DNA from 3 places in the Kitasatospora sp. NPDC101235 genome. Region 3 is predicted to be linked to each of the others. Evidence: riboswitches for the same ligand, from Rfam matches in the RefSeq annotation. Region 3 holds a riboswitch; each other region holds the start of a gene.
The links. A riboswitch is a leader RNA that binds a small molecule or an ion and turns the genes downstream of it on or off. The one in region 3 is predicted to bind cobalamin.

Region 1: linked by a shared signal. The riboswitch ahead of ACIRRH_RS05190 (FecCD family ABC transporter permease) and the one ahead of ACIRRH_RS12430 (cobalamin biosynthesis protein) in region 3 are both predicted to bind cobalamin.
Region 2: linked by a shared signal. The riboswitch ahead of ACIRRH_RS10485 (hypothetical protein) and the one ahead of ACIRRH_RS12430 (cobalamin biosynthesis protein) in region 3 are both predicted to bind cobalamin.

The regions. Positions count from the first base shown of each region.
Region 1 is NZ_JBIWNZ010000002.1:389,554-396,368, forward strand. It holds gene ACIRRH_RS05170 (GNAT family N-acetyltransferase) at 1-407, opposite strand, end outside; gene ACIRRH_RS05175 (nuclear transport factor 2 family protein) at 418-801, opposite strand; gene ACIRRH_RS05180 (ABC transporter substrate-binding protein) at 889-1,881, opposite strand; gene ACIRRH_RS05185 (ABC transporter ATP-binding protein) at 1,907-2,731, opposite strand; gene ACIRRH_RS05190 (FecCD family ABC transporter permease) at 2,728-3,807, opposite strand; cobalamin riboswitch at 3,900-4,049, opposite strand; partial or broken gene ACIRRH_RS05195 (hypothetical protein) at 4,280-4,936, shown strand; gene ACIRRH_RS05200 (zinc-binding dehydrogenase) at 4,989-5,582, shown strand; gene ACIRRH_RS05205 (MFS transporter) at 5,636-6,815, opposite strand, start outside.
Region 2 is NZ_JBIWNZ010000004.1:374,317-381,131, reverse strand. It holds gene ACIRRH_RS10500 (type III PLP-dependent enzyme) at 1-1,095, opposite strand, end outside; gene ACIRRH_RS10495 (amidohydrolase family protein) at 1,752-3,035, shown strand; partial or broken gene metE (5-methyltetrahydropteroyltriglutamate--homocysteine S-methyltransferase) at 3,169-4,203, opposite strand; gene ACIRRH_RS10485 (hypothetical protein) at 4,098-4,385, opposite strand; cobalamin riboswitch at 4,609-4,767, opposite strand; gene ACIRRH_RS10480 (GAP family protein) at 5,223-5,900, shown strand; gene ACIRRH_RS10475 (site-2 protease family protein) at 6,192-6,815, shown strand, end outside.
Region 3 is NZ_JBIWNZ010000006.1:75,391-82,205, forward strand. It holds gene ACIRRH_RS12410 (phosphatidylserine decarboxylase) at 1-300, shown strand, start outside; gene ACIRRH_RS12415 (phosphatidylcholine/phosphatidylserine synthase) at 287-1,165, shown strand; gene ACIRRH_RS12420 (hypothetical protein) at 1,345-2,670, opposite strand; gene ACIRRH_RS12425 (alpha/beta hydrolase family protein) at 3,326-4,432, opposite strand; cobalamin riboswitch at 4,963-5,096, shown strand; gene ACIRRH_RS12430 (cobalamin biosynthesis protein) at 5,204-6,196, shown strand; gene ACIRRH_RS12435 (cobyric acid synthase) at 6,193-6,815, shown strand, end outside.

The DNA of each region.
Region 1 (6,815 bases), on a different contig from region 3:
GCGCCGATCGACTTGTAGAAGTCGATCGAGGGCTGGTTCCAGTCCAGGACCGACCACTCGACCCGGGAGTAGCCGCGCTCGACGGCGATCCGGGCGAGCTCCAGCAGCAGCGCCTTGCCGTGGCCGCCGCCGCGCGACTCCGGGCGGACGTAGAGGTCCTCCAGGTAGATCCCGTGGGTGCCGCGCCAGGTCGAGAAGTTGCGGAACCAGACCGCGAAGCCGACCGGCTCGCCGGTGGCGTCGTCCTCGGCGATCAGCCCGAACAGGGCCGGGTTCTCGCCGAACAGGGCCTCGCGCAGCTGCTCCTCGGTGGCCTTCGCCTCGTGCAGGGCCTTCTCGTACTCCGCGAGTTCGCGGATCATGGCGTGGATGACGGGGACGTCGGTGGCGACGGCGGTGCGGATCATGCCTGTGAGCCTACTGCTCGGGACCGGTCTCGTCCCAGGCCTGGACGGAGGTCTGGTCGACGATCCGGCCGTCCCGCAGCCCGGCCATCGAGGACATCAGCACCCGGACGCCGTCCGGGTAGCGGCAGGACTCCAGGAAGGCGACGTGGTCGCCCTGGACCACCACCTGTTCCAGCTTGTGGGTCATCTCGCGGCCGTAGATGTCGTCCAGCATGGCGCCGATCTCCTCCCGCCCGTGCATCACCAGGGGGTGGCTGGGCTGGGTCCTGCGATCGACCATGCGCAGTTCGGCGTCCTCCGCGTAGAGCGACAGGAGGGTCTCGGCGTCGCAGCGTTCGATGCCCTCGCGCAGTGCGCGGGTGTCGAAGGCGGTGGGTGCCGCCATGGTGGTCATGATCTCGCTCCTCCGGTCGGGTTCCGTCGGCTCGTACCTTGAGCGTACGCCCGGCCGCCCGTACCGGAGGGGCGGGATCCGGGCCGGTCAGCGGGCCGGCACGGTGCGCAGGTACTCGGCCAGCGCGCTGATCGCGGCCGGGTTGCGCGGGCTCTCCACCAGGTCGACGTAGTCCATGACGAAGATCCGGTCGTTCCTGATCGCGGAGACGTTCGCCAGCGCCGGGAAGGACTTGAGGAACTTCCGCTTCTCCTCGGCCCCGGGCGTCGCGTAGTCGTTGATCACGATCACCTCGGGGTCGCGCTGCACCACGCTCTCCCAGCCGGCCGTGACCCAGCTGTCGGTGAGGTCGCCCATCACGTTGGTCCCGCCGGCCCTGGCGATGATCTCGTTCGCGGCGGCGAACTTCCCGGCGGTGTACGGCTTGTCCTGCCCGCTGTCGTACAGGAAGACGGACGGACGGCGCTCGGGCTGCGGGACGGCGGCGATCTGCGCCTTGAAGTCGGCGATCAGCCTGTCGGCGCGGTCCTTGACGTCGAAGACCTCACCGAGGTTGGCCAGGTCGGTGTAGAGCGCCTCCAGCGGGTCCATCACGCCGCGCTCGGTGCCCTTGCCGCTGCGGCAGGACTCGCTGAGCACGTACGAGTCGATGCCGAGCGCCTTGAAGGCCTGCGGGGTGACGCCCCGGCCCTCGTCGAAGCCGTAGTGCCAGCCGGCGAAGACCAGGTCGGCCCTGGCGTCCAGCGCGATCTCCTTGGTGATCTCCTGCTTGGAGAGCCACGCCGTCTGCTGGTAGCCGTCCTTCCAGGCGACCTTGTCGATCCGCCCCTTGTCGTCGGGCATCACGTAGCCGGCCATCCGGTCGGCGAGGCCGAGCGAGAGCATCAGCTCGGTGATGCCGACGTCGTTGGTCACCACCCGGGCGGGCTTCCGGTCGAAGGTGAGCTCGTCGCCGCAGTTGCGCACGGTCACCGGGTAGTGGGCGGAGGCGGTGGCGGCCTCCTTCGGGGCGATCTCGGCGCCGCAGGCGGTGAGTCCGAGGACGAGCAGGGCGGTGGTGGCAACGGCCTTGGTGCGCACGGTGGTTCCTCTGGAGGGGGTGGGATCAGGCGGAGGGGTCGAGGCGGTCGAACAGCAGCTGGAGGGCGCCCGTCGCCGGGTGCCGCACCGGGGTGCCCCGGACGCCGAACACCTCGGCCAGCAGGGCGGGCCGGAGCACCTCGCCGGGTGGACCGGAGGCGACGATCCGGCCGGCCCGCAGCACGTACAGCAGGTCGCAGTGGCTCGCCGCCAGATTGAGGTCGTGCAGCGCGGTGAGCACCGTCGGACCGGCCTCGCGGGCGAGCGCCAGCACCTCCAACTGGTGCGCGATGTCGAGGTGGTTGGTGGGTTCGTCCAGCACCAGCAGGCGCGGCTCCTGGACCAGCGCGCGGGCGAACAGCACCCGCTGCTTCTCGCCCCCGGACAGGCTCAGGAAGCCCCGCTCGGCGAGGTGCCCGGCCCGGACCTTGCGCAGCGCCTCGGCGCAGCGCTCCTTGTCCCCCTCGGCCGGGGCGCCGAAGCCGCGGCGGTGCGGCAGCCGGCCCATGGCGACCACCTTGGCCACCGTGAAGTCGAACTCGGCGGAGTGCTCCTGGGTCAGCGCGGCCACCCGGCGGGCCGTCTCGCGGGCGGTGAGGGCGTGCAGGTCGTCGCCGGCCAGCCGGACCACGCCGCCGGCCGGCTTCAGCACCCGGTAGACGCAGCGCAGCAGGGTCGACTTGCCGCTGCCGTTCGGGCCGACCAGCCCGACCACCTGCCCGGCGGCGGCCGCCAGGCTCACCTCGTGGACCAGCCGGGTGCCGGCCAGCTCCACCGAGACGGCGTCGACGGCGAGGTCCTGGGCCTGCGACGGTCCGGTCGCGCCGGTCACCTCGGTCTCGTCGGTCATCGGGTGCCTCCGAAGGCCTGGCCGCGGCGGCGCATCATCACCAGGAAGGCGGGCACGCCGAGCACCGCGGTGAACACCCCGACGGGCAGTTCGGCGGGCGCCAGCAGGGTGCGCGAGGCGATGTCCACCCAGACCAGCAGCAGTGCCCCGGCGAGCGGCGCGATCACCAGCACCTGGCGGTGCCCCGCGCCGACCAGCATCCGTGCCAGGTGCGGCATCAGCAGCCCGACGAAGCCGATCGCCCCGCTGACCGCGACCACGGTGCCGGTGACGGCGGCGGTCACCACGAACAGCTCACGGCGCAGCCGGTCCGGGTCCACGCCGAGCGAGGCGGAGGTCTCGTCGCCCATGGCGAGCGCGTCCAGCCGCCCGGCGGCGCAGACCAGGTAGGCGAGGCCGGCCAGTACCGTGACGGCGGCGATCGGCACCTTGCCCCAGGTGGCGCCGCCGAGGCTGCCGAGCAGCCACATCATGGCGTCCCGGGCGGCCTCGCCGCGGTCGGCGGCGAAGACCATCAGGGTGGTGGTGGCGGAGAAGCCGTAGGACAGGGCGGTGCCGGTGAGCACCAGGCGCAGCGGGGTGAGCCCGTACGCGGTGCGGGCGGCGAGGTAGACCAGCGTCATGGCGGCCAGCGCGGAACCGAAGGCGGAGGCGGAGACCGCCCACACCCCGAGCGAGGCGAAGGCGCCGAACAGCAGCACGGCGTTGGCGCCGACGGCCGCGCCGGAGGAGATGCCGAGCACGAAGGGGTCGGCCAGCGCGTTGCGCACCAGTGCCTGGACGGCGACCCCGCAGGCGGCCAGCCCGGCGCCGACCACGGCGGCCAGCACGGTGCGCGGCAGCCGGATCTCCCAGACGATCGCGTACGCGGCCGCCTCGCCGGCGTCCAGCCGGCCGCCCGTCAGCCCGGCGCCCAGCAGCCGCAGCACGCGGGGCAGGCCGAGCCCGGAGGAGCCGAGGGCGACCCCGCAGACCAGCGAGAGCAGCAGCGCGGCGGCGAGGCCGGCGGCGAGCGGGACGACGGGTATTCGACGAGCGGGCGGGCCGACTGCACGGTTGACGGGTGCGCGGTTCACGGGTGCGCCTTGCCTCGGGCCGCGGGTGCGCCGGGGCGGGCGCCGGCCGGAGGCGTGCCGGGGCGCCGTTCCCCTCGCAGTCCGCGGCGAGTTGTCGGGAGGTCAGCGGCCGAGGGCGATCGGGCTGGCGCGGTCGTACGGGCTGGTACGGGCCGTGCTCACCGTTGCGGGTCAGCGCCGGATTCACACCGGACTTCCCCCTCGGACGCCCTGGCAGCATAACAGCCGCTCAGGGCAGGCAACCCTTACCGCGCCGGATCGGACGTGAACGCACGACCGCCCCCGTCCGGCGGCGCGGACGGGGGCGGTCGGGCGGCGGCGCGTCGGGGCGTCACCGCTCCGGCGTGACGGAGCGGCTGAGCGCCGTCGAGCAGGAGCCGCACCCGAACCGGGGCCTAAACCGACACCAAACGGTCCGTCAACTGGGCCTGGTGTCAAGATAGTTTGCTCTTCAGGCGGCTATGGCCGGATCATGAACCAGCGCAATCGCAGCGGGCTCGGGGCGGTCCGCGCCCGGGTCGCGGCCGTCCCCCGGTCCTGGGTGCCGGCGGCATCGGGCCTGGCCTGTCAGGTGATCGGCCTCCTGGACCTGTTGAACGCCGTCTTCCCGGGGTTCAGGCGCTCGCGCGTGCACGGCTGGCTGGGCGGCTTGCCCGGCGGCGTGACCACCCTGGCAGCGGTCGGATCGCTGACCAGCGGGCTGTTGCTGCTCCTGCTGGCCCACGCGCTGCGCCGACGCAAGCGCCGGGCCTGGCGGGCGGTGGTCGTGCTGCTGCCCGCGAGCGCGGTGCTGCACCTGCTGCACCGGCATCCGGCGGCCGCCGTGGTCCCGCTGGTCCTGCTGGCGGCGATCCTGGTCCACCGACGGGAGTTCTACGCCGCCGCCGACCCCGGGACCCGCCTGCGGGCGCCGGCGGGCCTGCTCGGCCTGGGCACGCTGAGTGTGCTGCTGGGGCTGGTCATCGTCAGCGTCCATCCGTCGAGCCAGAGCCCCGGCCCCACGCTCGCGGAGCGTCTGGAGCACGTGGTGTACGGCCTGGTCGGGGCCGAGGGACCGATCCGGTACGCCTCGGAGCGAGCCGCCGACCTGGTCGGCTGGTCGCTGGGCACGCTCGGTCTGCTGACCGCTCTCGCCACCGCCTACCTGGCGCTGCGCGCGGAGACGCCCGAGCCGGGGCTCGGTGCACGCGCTCTTCGAACGCCGCCCGGTCCGCCTCGGCGAGACCGTGGTGGTCCAGGGCAGCGGCCCGGTGGGCCTGGCCGCCGCCGCCCTGGCCCGGTTGTCCGGCGCCGCCAAGGTGGTACTGGTCGGTGGCCCGGAGCAGCGGCTGCGGCTGGCCGCGAAGGCCGGGATCGGGGACGTGCACATCGACATCGCCGGGGCCGCCGACCCGCAGCAGGTGCTCGCCGAGGTGCTGGCGGCCACCGGCGGGCACGGTGCCGACCTCGTCATCGAGTGTGCGGGCGTGCCGGCCGCGGTCGCCCAGGGGTTGTCCCTGGTCCGCCGCGGCGGCTCCTACCTGGTGATCGGCCAGTACACGGACGCCGGCGACACGATGCTGAACCCGCATCAGATCGTCCACCGGCAGCTGGACGTGGTTGGTTCGTGGGCGTTCTCCGGCGCTCACGTGATCGAGTACGTCAGGCTGCTTCCGGCGCTCACCGAGAGCTTCGACCTGGCGGGCCTGGTGACGGTCTTCCCGTTGGAGGCGCACGCCGAGGCACTCGCCAGGGTGGGCGACGGGTCGGTGATGAAGGCCGTGTTCGCCGGCTGAGCGCCGCGGCGGGCGGGGGCTCCCTGATCGGGGGTCCCCGCCCGCCGCTGTGCTCAGGCGTGCAGGGCCGGCTCCTGCGGGTGGGTGGACTGGTCTTCGGCGGGGGCGGCGCCCTGGCGCGGGGCGTCGATCAGGGTGAAGGCGACCACGGCGGCCGCGGCCAGGGCGGCCACCGCGCACCAGGAGGCGGTGGCGAAGCCGTGCACCGTCGCCCGGTCGGCGAAGTGCTCGGCGCCGAGGGCGGGCGCGTCGGCCAGGTGGGTGCTCGCCCAGCGGTGGGCGGCGCCGGCCGCCAGGGTGCTCAGCAGCGCGGTACCGAGCGCGCCGCCCACCTGCTGGGAGGTGGAGACCATGGCGGAGGCGACCCCCGCGTCGCGCGGCGCCACCTTGTGGGTGGCGAGGCTGGTCGCAGGCATGAACGCCGTTCCCATCCCGATCCCGAGCAGGACCTGCGCCGGGAGCACCAACGCCACGTACGAGCTGTCGGGGGTGAGCCGGGTGAGCAGCAGGATGCCCAGCGCCGAGGCCAGGAAGCCCGGGCCCATGAGCAGCCGGGGCGGGAGGCGGTTCATCAGCCGGGAGCCGATCTGGGTGGAGCCGGTCACCATGGCCACGATCATCGGCAGGAAGCTGAGGCCGGAGGCGACCGGAGAGTAGCCCTTGACCGTCTGCAGGTAGTAGGTGAGGAACAGGAAGAGGCCGAACATGCCGATCACGGCCAGACCGAGCGCGAGGTAGACCCCGCCCCGGTTGCGGTCGGTGACGACGCGCAGGGGCAGCAGCGGTGCCGCGGTGCGGCTCTCGACCAGGACGAACGCGCCGAGCAGCAGCACGGCCGCGACCAGCAGGGCGACGGTGGTGCGGGCGTGCCAGCCCTCGGTCTCCGCCCGCGAGAAGCCGAGTACGAGGGCGGACAGGCCGCTGGTGGCCAGCAGGACGCCCGGCACGTCGAGGCGGGGCGGTTCCGGGAGCCGGCCGGCGGGTTCGCGCACGACGGTCAGGGCGCCGATGATGCCCGCGGCGGCGAAGGGGAGGTTGACGAACAGTGCCCAGCGCCAGCTCAGGTACTCGGTGAGGACGCCGCCGAGGATCAGTCCCAGCGCGCCGCCGCCGCCGGAGACGGCGCCGTAGATGCCGAACGCCTTCGCCCGTTCGGCGGGCCGGTGGAACATCACGGACAGCAGCGACAGGGCGGCGGGCGCCAGCAGCGCGCCGAAGACGCCCTGCAGCGCG
Region 2 (6,815 bases), on a different contig from region 3:
GCTGTCACAGGTCGGGCCGGCCACCACGGCGTTGACGAACTGCCCGCCGGGGTGGGTCGGGAACTCCAGCCGGTACTGCAACTGGTCCATCTCGTACAGGCCGTTGAACTTGCCGCAGCTCAGGTAGAGCCAGTCCTCCCGAGTGCCGTCGAGGCGACGGCGGGAGGTGAGCCGGGAGACGTGCGCACGGATCGCGCCGTGGTCGGCGACCAGGTGGCGCCCGGGCTCCAGCAGGAACTCCAGCGGCGCGGCGCTGGCGGCGCGCAGCCGTTCCATGCCCTCGCGGATCACTGCGAACATCTTGTCCAGCGGCGGTTCGAGCGGCCGGCCGCGCCGGTCGAGGACGCCGAGGGCGGGCAGGCCGCCGCCGAGGTTGATCCGGGTCGGGGTGATGCCGCGCCAGTTGAGCGCCTCCAGCACGGCGGCCAGCGAGTCGATCGCCGTCCCCCATGCCTCGGCGGTCATCTGCTGCGAGCCGACGTGCACCGACAGGCCGGACGGCACGAGTCCGGCGGCGCGGGCGGCGCCGAGCACCCGCAGCGCGTCCTCGGGCGAGCAGCCGAACTTGTGGCTCAGGCCCCACAGGGCGCCCTCGCCGGTGGTCGCGATCCGGCAGAACACCCGTGCGCCAGGCGCGTGTTCGGCGATCGCCGCGACGTCCTCCAGGCTGTCGGTGGCGAAGTCCCGCACGCCCAGCCGGTGGGCCTCGGCGATGTTGCGGTCGGACTTGATGGTGTTGCCGTAGTGGATCAGCTCGGGCGGCACACCGGTGCGCAGGGCCTGGGCGATCTCCTGCGGGCCGGCCGCGTCGAAGCCGGAACCGAGCGCGGCGAGGTGGTCCAGCACCTCATCGACCGGACAGGCCTTCATCGCGAACCGAACGGCCACGCCCGGCAGTTCGGCGCACAGCGCGGCGTACTGGCGACCGATGCCGTCCAGGTCGTAGACGATGGCGTCCTCGACTGCGCCGGCAAGCGCGGCACGCAGGGCGGTGCGGTCGTACTGGTCGGGGAGGGGCGCAGTGGATGCGTGCACGGTGGCCGGCGCGGTCGGGGCGCAGTGGCCGGTTCTGCCGCGGTAGGCGGTCTGGCGCATGTCGGTGGTCTGAGGCCTCACGTGTGAACTTCCGGTCCGACTGGATGATTGATGCCAAGGGCTTGCTGGCGCGCATGAGATGAAGCGAGGGAGTCCAAAGATCGGTTGTGACACCTGACCCGGACTCCCTCTCCGCCGCACTTTACGTAGCTTCTGGGGCCTGCGCCTGCACCTGCTGTGCACCCCGCACGGCCTGACCGGCGCGAAGGCCGACGAGCACGAGACCCTGCTCGGCATGCTCCGCGCCGAACCCCACCTCTCCACGCCCCGCCCCGGGCCATCGCTCGACCTACAGAACCACCCGAACGGCGTCGGTGTGAGCCTTCACAGCCTTGACGATCAGGTCCCACCGACGCTGTCGAGGAACTTCCGGATGCGGAGACCACGCACGGCGGCGCCCAGGGAGCGGGAAAGCCGGGCGAGGCAGTGGTGGGCGACCTGGTGTCCGCGGTCACCGCGGCGGCAGCCGGCGCCACGGCTCCGAGCGCCACCGCCCGCTCCCCGCCCCCACCTGGACAAACTCCCCCACAGCCCACCAGCCCCGGTCCAGGGACGTACCCGAGGCTGGGCCGGTCGGCTGACGACCGGGCACGGTCGGACCGGCAGATCGGTCCGTCGCTCTGGTCCCGGCTCCGTGACCAGCCGAAGATGGCGGCATGGGTGTCGACGACCCGGGTGCCGGGCTGCTGGTGACGAACGTGCGCGTCTTCGACGGGATCGGAGAGGAATCGGTACCGGGGCACGTCCGGGTCGAACGGGACAGAATCGCGGAGGTGGTGCTGGGCCGCCCCCTCCCGCGCAGTGCACCCCACGGGGCGACGGTGCTCGACGGCGGAGGCCGCACGCTCATCCCGGGCCTCACCGACGCGCACGTCCACCTGTTCGTGATCGGCGGCACCATGGCGGAGCTGAAGCTCGCACCGACCGGCACCGTCTACTACCAGGCCCTGGCCGCGGCCCGCGACATGCTGATGCGCGGCTTCACCACGGTGCGGGACATGGCCGGCGACACCGAGCCGCTGCGGCGGGCACTGGACCGCGGGCTGTTCCCGGGCCCACGGATCTACCCGAGCCAGGCCGCCATTTCCCAGACCGCCGGCCACGGCGACTTCGGGACGGTCTACGACGCCCCGACCGCCCTGGGCGGGCCGCAGGCCCGAACCGAACAGATCGGGTTCACGCGGGTGGCCGACGGTCCGGAGCGGGTCCTCGCGGCGGTGCGCGAGCAGCTGAAGAAGGGCGCCACGCAGATCAAGCTGATGGCCGGCGGCGGCGTCATCTCCGAGTTCGACCCGCTCGACGTGCTGCAGTTCACCACGGCGGAACTGGAGGCCGCCGTCGACGCGGCCTCCGACTGGGGCACCTACGTGACGGTGCACGTCTACACCTCCGAAGGCATCCGCCGCGCGGTGGAGGCCGGGGTGCGCTGCATCGAGCACGGGCACCTCGCCGACGAGGACACCATCCGCTACCTCGCGGAGAAGGACGTGTGGCTCAGCACCCAGCCGTTCGAGGTCGACGACCACCACTACGCATCCGCGGACAGCGGCCGCAAGAACGGCGAGGTCTGCGAAGGCGTCGCCCGCACCATCGGCTGGGCGGTGAACCACGGCGTGCGGCTCGCCTTCGGCACTGACCTGGTACTCGCCCCGGGGAAGGCCCACCGGCAGAACGAGATGCTCGTCCGCCTCGCCACCTACCTCAGCCCGGTCGAGGCCCTGAAGGCGGCCACCTCCGGCAACGCCGAACTCTTCCGCCTGTCCGGCCGTCGCGACCCCTACCGTGCGGCGCCGCTCGGGGTCATCGCGCCGGGAGCATGGGCCGACCTCCTCGTCGTCGACGGCGACCCGACCACCGACCTGTCCGTCCTCGCCGATCCCGAACGCAATCTGCGCCTCATCGTCAAGGACGGCGTCGTCCACAAGAACGAGCTCGGCTGACCCGAGCCGGCCTCCTGCTCGTCTGCGACCCCCTCTGTCACGACGGCGGCCGATCTCCACGGCGAGATCCTCGACGAGGGGCGGGCACGGTGCGTACCACCGTGCCCGCCGGTCGTCCGTCCCGACGGGTGCGTCAGCCGGCGAGTTCCTCGCGCAGGCGGCGGGCGGCGGCGACCAGGCTGTCCAGGGAGGCACGGGTCTCGGTCCAGCCGCGGGTCTTCAGGCCGCAGTCGGGGTTGACCCACAGCCGCTCGGCCGGGATGGCCGCGAGGCCGGCGCGCAGCAGTTCCACGGCCTCCTCGGTGCTCGGCACGCGCGGGGAGTGGATGTCCCAGACGCCCGGGCCGACCTCGCGCGGGTAGCCGGCCTCGGCCAGTTCGCCGGCGACCTCCATGTGGGAGCGGGTGGCCTCCAGGGAGATGACGTCCGCGTCCAGGTCGTCGATCGCCGTCATGATCGCGCCGAACTCGGCGTAGCACATGTGGGTGTGGATCTGGGTGTCCACGCGGACGCCGGAGGTGGCCAGGCGGAAGGACTCGGTGGCCCAGCCCAGGTAGGCCGGGCGCTCGGCGGCCCGCAGTGGCAGGGTCTCGCGCAGGGCCGGCTCGTCGACCTGGACGACGGCCGCACCCGCGGCCTCCAGGTCGGTGACCTCGTCGCGCAGGGCGAGGGCGACCTGGCGGGCGGTGTCGGCGAGCGGCTGGTCGTCGCGGACGAAGGACCAGGCGAGCATGGTGACCGGGCCGGTGAGCATGCCCTTGACCGGACGGCCGGTCAGGCCCTGGGCGTAGCGGAACCAGTCGACGGTCATCGGGTGCGGGCGGGAGATGTCCCCGGCGAGGACCGGCGGGCGCACGTAGCGGGTGCCGTAGGACTGCACCCAGCCGTGCCGGGTGGCCAGGTAGCCGGTGAGCTGCTCGGCGAAGTACTGGACCATGTCGTTGCGCTCGGGCTCGCCGTGCACCAGGACGTCCAGTCCGGCCTTCTCCTGGTACGCGATGACCTCGCGGACCTCGGCCTCCATCCGCTCCCGGTACGCGGCGTCGTCGATGCGGCCCGCGGTCAGGTCGGCGCGGGCGACGCGCAGTTCGGTGGTCTGCGGGAAGGAGCGTCCCGGTGGCGGGCCGGGATCGCACCGACGGCGACGGTGGTGTCCAGCACGTGGTCGTAGAGCGAGAAGTCACCGGTCGGGACCTCCTCAATGCCGGAGTCGGCGAGCTGCTGCCAGTTCCCGCGGCGCAGGTCTGCGGCCGTGGCCAGCAGCACCTCAGCGGTGACGGCGCCCTTCCAGTACCCCTCGATCGCCTTCTTGAGCTCCCGGCCCCGGCCCTGGCGGGGGTAGCCGTGCACGGTGGCGACGCTTGCCGCGGCTGCGGACTTCGTGGTCAAGGGACTCTCCTTCGCGAGTCTGTCTCCTCAAGTACCCGGGGACGGGACGAGAGCGCGAAAGGGATGACGAACCGGACGGCGGCCGCCGTGGACACGCGTGCCTGATCCGCCTGGTGTGGTCGCCGACCCGCCCTCGAGGTCACCGGATATCCGCGCGCGGATGGTCCGCGGGCGGGCAACGGGCAGGTCTTCGGACTCGCGGGCACACCCACCCCGGCCGAAACCAGGACGGACACCTACTGGCCGTCGCTTCCCGGACCCGACCCGGGTCCAGTGCGTATGACGGCGGTCGTTCCCACTCACCGCTGCGGGGCAGTCCCGGATTCCCACCGGGTTCCCTCTTGCGACGCCCTGTCTGGCGGACAGGGCGAACCAGCTGCCCGGCCAGCCTAGAGGCACACCACCGGGTCTGGCGCGGGAATCACGGAACGCGTCCGCATGATGAGACGGCGGCAACTTCATCGGCTGCCCCGGCGAGAAGCACTCACCACTGCGGGTGACCACGAAGCCGGGCAGGTTCTACAGGCGGCGCCGTGTCCATCCGATCACTTCACGTTGCCTCCGCCAGGGGCGATGACGTTCCGAGAAGCTCCCGAGGACAGATCCGGCCAGGCGCAGGACGATGGAAGCGGTGGGACGTGCCGAGTGTGCCGCCGTCGCCATTCCGGGCGGCCGCTTCCGCACAGCCGTGAGGACAACGGCGCAGCCGATCACAGAACAACCCGTTGCATCGCACGGACGGTCGGATCACCCGCTTCCCCTGAGCCCGTTCCACCGGATCGCCATCCGGAGGCAACCATGGGCGCAGTTCTCGGTGACGTGCTGGGTTTCGCGGCGGCCGTCGCCATCAGTCCGCTCCCGGTCATCGCCGTCATCCTCATACTCGCCACGCCCCGAGGACGTCTCAACGGTGTCCTCTTCACCGTCGGCTGGATCCTCGGACTCGCGGCACTGGGCGCGGTGATGCTGGCGATCGCTTCCCCGGCAGGCGCCTCCGCCCACGAGCACCCGGCTACCTGGGTGGGAGCGCTCAAGCTCGCTCTGGGCGTGTTCCTCGTCCTCTTCGGTGCCCGGCAGTGGCGCCGACGCCCGAGGGATCCCTCGCAGGCCCAGCTGCCGAAGTGGATGGGCGCGATCGACCGCCTCGCGCCGGTCAAGGTTTTCGCACTCGGACTGGCCTTCTCCGCGCTCAACGCCAAGAACGCACCGCTGACCATCGCCGCGGGCGCCACGATCGGCTCAGCAGGACTGCCGGTCGGGCAGCAGATCGCATCGTTGGCGATCTTCGTCGTGATCGCCACCCTCGGCCTGCTGGCCCCGCTGGCGGTCTTTCTCCTCGGCGGGGAGCGGGCCAAGACCGTGCTCGGCGGCTGGAAGGAGTGGGCAGCCCAGCACAACGTCGCCGTGATGGCCGTCCTGTTCTTCGTTCTCGGGCTGAAGCTGCTCGGAGACGGCATCGCCGTCCTCGTCTCCTGACAGGCCGTGCGCTCCGAGCCGGTGGAACGGACCGGCCTCGTCCACCCGACCGGGAGCCGACGGGGCCCGAACGACCGGCCCATCGGCAAAGGTTTCATCGCCGGCGCGGAGTGGGCCCATCGGACCATGACGGACGGTCCCCCTGAGCGCACGATGGAAGCAGCGACCGGCACCTCGATGACGACGAGGACCGCGGAGCCCCCGTCGCCACACCCGGGACGAGGCGGCTCCGGCCCGGCCGCGCGGGCAGAGCACGGGACCGGCCGGCAGCGACCCGGAGGAGGTGTCGGGATGCGCGGGTCCGCATCGCTGGGGAGGATCCTCGGCATACCGCTGCGGATCCACTGGAGCGCCCCCGTCCTGGTCCTCTTCTTCGGCATCAGTCTCGCCGGGCAGACCCTCCCCGCGTTGGTTCCCGGCCGCTCCGGCACCACCTACGGCCTCGCCGGCCTGGTCGGGGCGCTGCTGCTCACCGTGAGCCTGCTCCTGCACGAGACGGCCCACGCCGTCACCGCGCGGCGGGCCGGGATCCGGGTGGACGACATGACGGTCTTCGCGTTGGGCGGCGTCACCCGGATGGGCCGGGCTCCGAGCCCCGGCCGCCAGTTCGCCGTCGCCGGGATCGGGCCGCTCACCAGCCTGGTCCTCGGCGGCGTCTTCCTGGGCGCCGGACTCGGCGCCGAACGCGCCCTCCACTGGGAGCTGCCGGCCGCGGTGCTGCTGTGGACCGCCTGGGCCAACCTGCTGCTCGGGGTGTTCAACCTGCTGCCCGCCGCTCCCCTGGACGGCGGACGGCTCCTGCAATCGGTGGTCTGGTGGCGCCGGGGCGACCAGGAACAGGCCGAACGCGTCGCCGGACGGGCCGGCCAGGCGGGCGGCCTGCTGCTCTGTGCCGTCGGCTGGTTCGAGTTCCTC
Region 3 (6,815 bases):
GTCGAGCACGTCGCGGGCGGCTTCGTCCCCGCGTTCAACAAGGACAGCGACCAGAACGAGCGGGTCGTCTGGCACTTCGACACCGAGCTCGGCGACATCGAGATGGTCCAGATCGCGGGGGCCGTGGCCCGCCGCATCGTGCCGTACGTGGACGCCGGAACCAAGGTCGAGCAGGGCGACCGGATCGGTCTGATCCGGTTCGGGTCCCGGGTCGACACCTACCTGCCGGCCGGCGTCGAGGTCGGCGTCGAGGTCGGCCAGAAGACCACAGCCGGGGTGACGCGCCTTGACCGTGACTGATCCTGAGACAATCGTCGGCCTGGACGACGAGGAGACGGCCCTGCGCCGCCGCCGCTGGGCGCGCGACCGCGAGCTGCGCGCCCCGCGCTCTCCCCAGCACCTGTCCACCGCCGACTTCCTGACCCTGGGGAACGCCGTCTGCGGCTTCCTGGCGATCTACTCGATCACCACCGGGGTCCTGGTCCCGCACATCACCAACCCGGACGCCGCTCCGGACCGGCACAGCGCCGCCACCGCGGTCACGCTGCTGCTGATCGGCTCGATGTGCGACCTCTTCGACGGCCTGGTGGCGCGCAAGCTGCGCTCCTCGGCCCTCGGAGCGGAACTGGACAACCTGGCGGACCTGATCAGCTTCGGCATCGCGCCGGCCTACTTCGTCGCGGTCTGGGGCATGGTCTCCCAGGGCTCCAACAGCAAGCTGTCGGCGCTCATCGCCATCACGGTGCTGCTCGCGGTGGTGCTGCGGCTGGCCCGCTTCTCGGCCGTCAAGATGCGGCCCGGGGTGTTCCAGGGCATGCCCTGCCCGATGGGTGCGATGACGGTGATCGCCATCGTGCTGCTCGACCCGCCGTTCCTGCCCGGTCTGCTCGCCATCTTCGGCGCCGCGTACCTGATGGTCAGCCGGATCGAGTACCCGAAGCCGCAGGGGCTGCTGGCCACCGCCACGCTCTGCTGGGTCGTCGTGGCCATCGGCTGCCTGGCCGCCTGGGCCACCGGGCTGCCCGGCGGCGACACCCTGATGCACGTCGGCGCCTTCGCCCAGATCACGCTCGCCGCTATGGCGCCGCTGCTGGTCATCCGCCGCAAGGTGGGGCAGAAGGTCGGCGACGTCCGCGCCCGGCGGGCGGAGTCGCGGCTCGGCTGAGTCCCGCAATTGTCATAAGAGTCAGGGCCCGGAACCTGTTGGTTCCGGGCCCTTCCTCATGTGTCACAACAGTCGAGCACCTCGGGTGCGGGCTCAGGGACCGTCAATGCGGACGCCGATACGGACGCCGGATCCGCCGTCGCTGCGGACTCCGAGCTCTTCCGCAATTGTCATAAAAGTCAGGCACCACCGGTGTGCACGCTGAACGCCGAGCGGCGGGCCGCCCGGGCCACGCCCGGGTCCGGGTGCACGCCCGAGACCGCCGTCAGCACCGAGGCCGCCCGCGGGTGCCCGGACTGCCGGGCCCGGGCGAACAGCCGGACCGGGTCGCCCGCCGAGGCGCCCTCGACGTGGCCCACCAGCAGCTCGGTCTCGCCGTGGTCGAGCACCGCGGCCGCGGTGTCCACCCAGAGCCAGGCCGCGTCCTCCGCGCCCAGCACGTCCGCCGGGGAGACGCCCTCGTCCGCGCGCTCCGCCAGCCACAGCAGTGCGTAGGGGCGCAGCACCGGCTCGTCCACCGCCGCGCGCACCGCCTGCTCGGCCGGACCGCCGGCCACCCGCAGCGCCTCGAAGGCCAGCCCGCGCACCAGCGCGTCGTCGCCCTGCGCGGCATCCAGCAGCTCGCCCACCGCCCGGTCCGCCGGTCGGGCCGCGACCCAGGCCCGGAACTCGGCACGGGCCGGGCCCGGCGAGTAGTCCGCACAGGCGTTCAGCAGCTCGAAGGCGCTCTGCTCGATGTGCCCGGCCGCGGTCTGCGCGACCGTGCAGATCTCCTCCAGCTTCGCCCGCACCGCCCAGTGGCCGAGCGGCGACAGCTCCGCGGCATCGTTCCTGCGCACCAGGGCGCCGACGGCCGCCAGGCCGTCCAGCATCCAGTCCAGGACGGCGGCCACGTCCGAGGGCGCGGCCGGGGTGTCGATCTGCGGCGCGCGGCAGGTGCCCCGGACGGCGGAAACGGCCGAGGCCGCGTGCGGCACCGGCGACAGGCCCGGTCCGCCGAGGCCTGCGCCGACCCGGCGCTCGTCCAGGCCACGGCGCAGCAGTTCCAGCAGCTCGCTCTCGGCGACCGGACCGTCCACCAGGTGCAGGAAGGAGAGCAGCTGCGGTGCCTGGTCCACGGCCTGCCCGGCCAGTACGGCGAACACACCGCGCAGCGCGGCGGGCGGCACCGGGGCGAGCAGGGTCCAGGCGTCGAACAGCGCCGACCAGCCGCGCACCACGGCCTCGTCGTCGTGCTCCCAGGCGTGCAGCCGCCAGCCGGGGCCGGCTCCGCCGTCACGGGCCTCCACCAGGCCCACCAGCAACGCCTGCCCCCACGCCTTGGCGGCGGCGCCGACCGTCATGGCCAGTGCCCGGCCCGCCGCGCGGGCGTCCTCCGGGAGCAGCTCACCGCGCTTGTCGACCTCGGCCAGCTCGCCGGCCCAGCGGGCGACCCGGACGGCGTCCACCAGCATCCGTCGGGCCAGCGGCGCCAGCTCGGCGGGTGCCGGGAAGCCCTCCGGCACGGGAACCCGGCCCCGCCCGGGAGCCGGAGCGGGCCCTCGTCGCCGGGGTACTCCGTTACGGGGGACACCCGCCCCGCCCGGCCTGCCACCGGCGGGCCGGTGGGCCGTTCCGGGGAGACGGGTCACCGTCGCACCGGTACCGATCGTCGGCGGGAGCGGGGCATCACGGTCGCGCGGGTTCCGAGACGTCACGTCGAGCAGTCTTCCCCTTGTACCGGCCTTCTGTCACATCCGGTTGTCCGTACGACCGGGCGACCGGTGGCGGCACCTCCGCAAGACCGGGCAACAGCGGCAAACCGCCTGGCCGGAAACGTGTGACCTGACCATGCCACCGGCGCCACCCCGGTCGCCGGGAATGCTCGCCCGATCACCGTGCGTACGGGCGGGGGTAAGGGGTCGGTCCAATTGTTGCCCCTGACGGCAGGGGGCTTTTCACGCGGGGAATCCGCTCCGCCGACTTCCAGCGGGACTGTCCAGCCCGAATCCGGACGGATGGCGGGCAGGGTGGCGGGGTCGTGCTGCATGAGAAGTCGGACCGGCCGACTTCTCGCGCATGCCCGGAGGAATGGCAGAAACGTTCATTCGTGGACGGCGGATTCCCCGCAGGAAAACCGGATGGGGCCCGGCCGAAACCGCCCGCACGGTCAGGGGGGGCCTAGAGCAGCGGCGTGAGCCAGCGGCGGAGGATCTCGGTGTAGTGGTCGGGGGCGGTGTTCCAGAGGGTGGCGTGGTCGGCGCCGGGGAACGCCTGCAGGCTGACCACGTCGCGGCGGGCGGCAGCCAGCTTCTCCGCGCTGCCGAAGGGGGATATCCGGTCCTCGGGGCTGTGCAGCAGGAGGGTGGGCACGCGCAGGTCGGTGCCCTCGGCTATGCGGCCGAAGTCGGCGAGGTCGACGCCGGTGCGGCCCTCGGCGGCGAGGGCGCCGAGTTCGGCGGCGACACCCTGGAAGCCGGCCCGGGCGGCGTCCCGGCGGGCAGAGGCCGGGAGGTCGAGCACGGGCGAGTCGAGGATCAGCCCGCGGACGGCGTGCGACCAGGCAGAGCGGGCCGCCGTCCGGAGGACCATGGTCGCCCCGAGGGACCAGCCGTAGAGGATCACCGCGCCCGCACCGCTGTCGAACGCCAGCCCTACCGCCGACTCGACGTCTCGCCACTCGGTCTCGCCGAAGTGGCTGAGCCCGTCGGGGGAGGCGGGGGCACCCTGGTCGCCGCGGTACGTGACGGCGAGGGCGGGCAGGCCGAGCCGGTCGAGCACGGGGAGCACCGGGAGGGTCTGCCGGCGGTCGGCTTCGGGGCCGTGCACCAGGATCACCCAGGTGCCGCGTTTGCCGTCGAGATGCCAGGCGGGCAGCGCGCCGAGTTCGCCCTCGACGACGGTGTCGGCGAAGGCGAGGCCGAGCGCCTCGGTGGGGTCGCCGAGGTGGACCCGGGGAGTGAGGCGGACCTCGGTGCCGGCGGTGAGGGTGCCCCGGTCGGCGCGGACCAGGCGGCGGGTGACGCCCCGTTCGTCGCTGTGCAGGACCTCCTCGACGACCGCGTGCCCGCCGTCCGCCCACTCGACCGCCCAGCGGCCGGGGCGCAGGCTCTCGGGGCCGCGGGTGAAGGTGACCCGGCCGGGGGCGAGGCTGTGGACCAGGAGCGGACCGGACTCCTGGACGACGGTCGCCGGACGGACCATCCGCTCGGAGGCCCGACGGCCGATCACCAGCACGGCGGCCCCGACCGCTGCGGCCGCCACGACGGCGGCGGTTCCCCATCGCATTTCGCTCCCCGCTCTGTTGGTCACGGACCGGACGGTGTTCGAGCACCAGTCCACCGGCGCCCCGCCCGCCCGGCCACCGGGCTAGGCCGTCCGGGTGACCTCGGCAGCGACCCGACGGTGCCGAGGATGAGGCCGGAAGCGGGCGGTGAAGGAGTCGACGGTGGGGCGGACGGATGGCTTCTGCGGAGCGTGCCACCGAACGGTCGGCGTGGCGTGCGATGCGGCCCCAGCCGCCGAACGCACGAAGCGGCCCGGGTCCTGTCTCTCGGATTCTGTCGGATCGGACCGCGGCGTCGGGGTGGGGCATCGCCAGGCGGAGGTGGGGGCGCCTCCCGGCCGACGACGGCCGGGGGCGCGTCGCGGGCCCGGCAAGGATCCAAGGGACAGGCCCCGTCCCCGGGCCGGTGCAGCACCGGGCGATCCCACAAGGTGTCAGTCGGCGGCGCCCGCGTGTGACCAACCCCTCCGTGACCTCGGTTGACTCCCGGTTCGGGCCCGTGATGGGATCCTGGGGCCAAACGGAGGCATGGAGAGGAAGCCGGTGGAAGTCCGGCGCGGTCCCGCCACTGTCACCGGGGAGCACGCTCGGAACATCGCCACGGCGGGCCGTCGACGGCCGCTGGAAGGCTCCGGGGGTGCGTTCGACCCGGAAGCCAGGAGACTCTCGCCCCCGTCACGTCGATCCAGGGCGCGGACCCTGAGTGAGGACACGCACGCGATGCAGGCTGCCCCGCCCCGCCGGACTCCGAGCTGCCTTCCGCCGTGCCGCCGATGACCCCGCCCGCACCTTCTCCTCCTCCGCGCCCGCTGACCCGCGCCGCCGCGTTCGCGCTCGGCGCCGTCGCGGGCTACGCCGCCGACGCCCGCTTCGCCGACCCCCGCCGGGGCCACCCGGTCGCCGTCTTCGGCAGCGTCGCGACCCGGCTGGAGCGGCGGCTGTGGCGCGACGACCGCGGCGCCGGGGCCGGGTACACGGCACTGTGTGTGGGCGCGGTGGCGGCGGGCGCGCTCGCCCTGGACCGTACGGTGGGCCGACGCCCGCTGGGCCGGGCGGCGCTGGCGGCGGCCGCGACCTGGACGGTGCTCGGCGGCACCTCGCTGACCCGGGAGGCGCGCACCATCGGCCGCTCGCTGGCCGCGGGCGACCTCGCGGCCGCCCGGGAGCGGCTGCCGCACCTGTGCGGGCGGGATCCGAGCGCGCTGGACGGGCAGCAGATCGCCCGGGCGGTGGTCGAGTCGGTGGCCGAGAACACCGCCGACGCCGTGGTGAACGCGCTGACCTGGGGCGCCCTGGCCGGCACCCCCGGTCTGCTGGCCTTCCGCGCCGTGAACACCCTGGACGCCATGGTGGGCCACCGCTCGCCGCGCCACGCCCGGTTCGGCTGGGCCTCGGCCCGGCTGGACGACCTGGCGGGCTGGCCGGGCGCCCGGCTGACGGCGCTGCTGACGGTGGCCGCCGCGCCCGAGCCCCGGACGGCCTGGCGGGTCTGGCGGCGCGACGGCTCCGCGCACCCGAGCCCGAACGCGGGCCAGGCGGAGGCGGCGTTCGCCGGCGCGGTCGGCGTACGGCTGGGCGGGACGCTGCGGTACGGCGAGCGGATCGAGCACCGGCCGGTCCTGGGCGCGGAGCTGCGGCCGGTGACGGTGGACGACATCGAGCGGGCCTGCGCGCTCTCCCGGCGGGTGGGCGCACTGGCGCTGGGTACGACGGTCGCGGGGCACGTCCTGCTGCGGACGTTCCTGGGGAAGAGGGGATGGGCATGACGAACGCGCTGCTGGTCGCGGGGACGACCTCGGACGCGGGCAAGAGCGTGGTGACGGCCGGGATCTGCCGTTGGCTCGCCCGCCAGGGCGTACGGGTCGCGCCGTTCAAGGCGCAGAACATGTCGCTGAACTCCTTCGTCACCGCCGACGGCGCCGAGATCGGCCGCGCCCAGGCGATGCAGGCGCAGGCCGCCCGGGTGGAGCCGGAGGCGGCGATGAACCCGGTGCTGCTCAAGCCCGGCGCGGACGGCCGCAGCCAGGTGGTGCTGCTCGGCCGGCCGGTGGCCGAGGTGGGCGCGCTGGACTACCGCGAGCGCAAGCCCGTTCTGCTGGAGCGCGCCCTGGAGTGCCTGGCCGACCTGCGCCGCCGCTACGACGTGGTGGTCTGCGAGGGCGCGGGCTCGCCCGCCGAGATCAACCTGCGCGACCGCGACATCGCCAACATGGGCCTGGCCACGGCCGCCGGACTGCCCGTGGTGGTGGTCGGGGACATCGACCGCGGCGGAGTCTTCGCGGCGATGTACGGGACGCTGGCGCTGCTGTCGGCGGAGGACCAGCGGCACGTGGCGGGCTGGTTCGTCAACAAGTTCCGTGGCGACGCGCGGCTGCTGGCACCCGG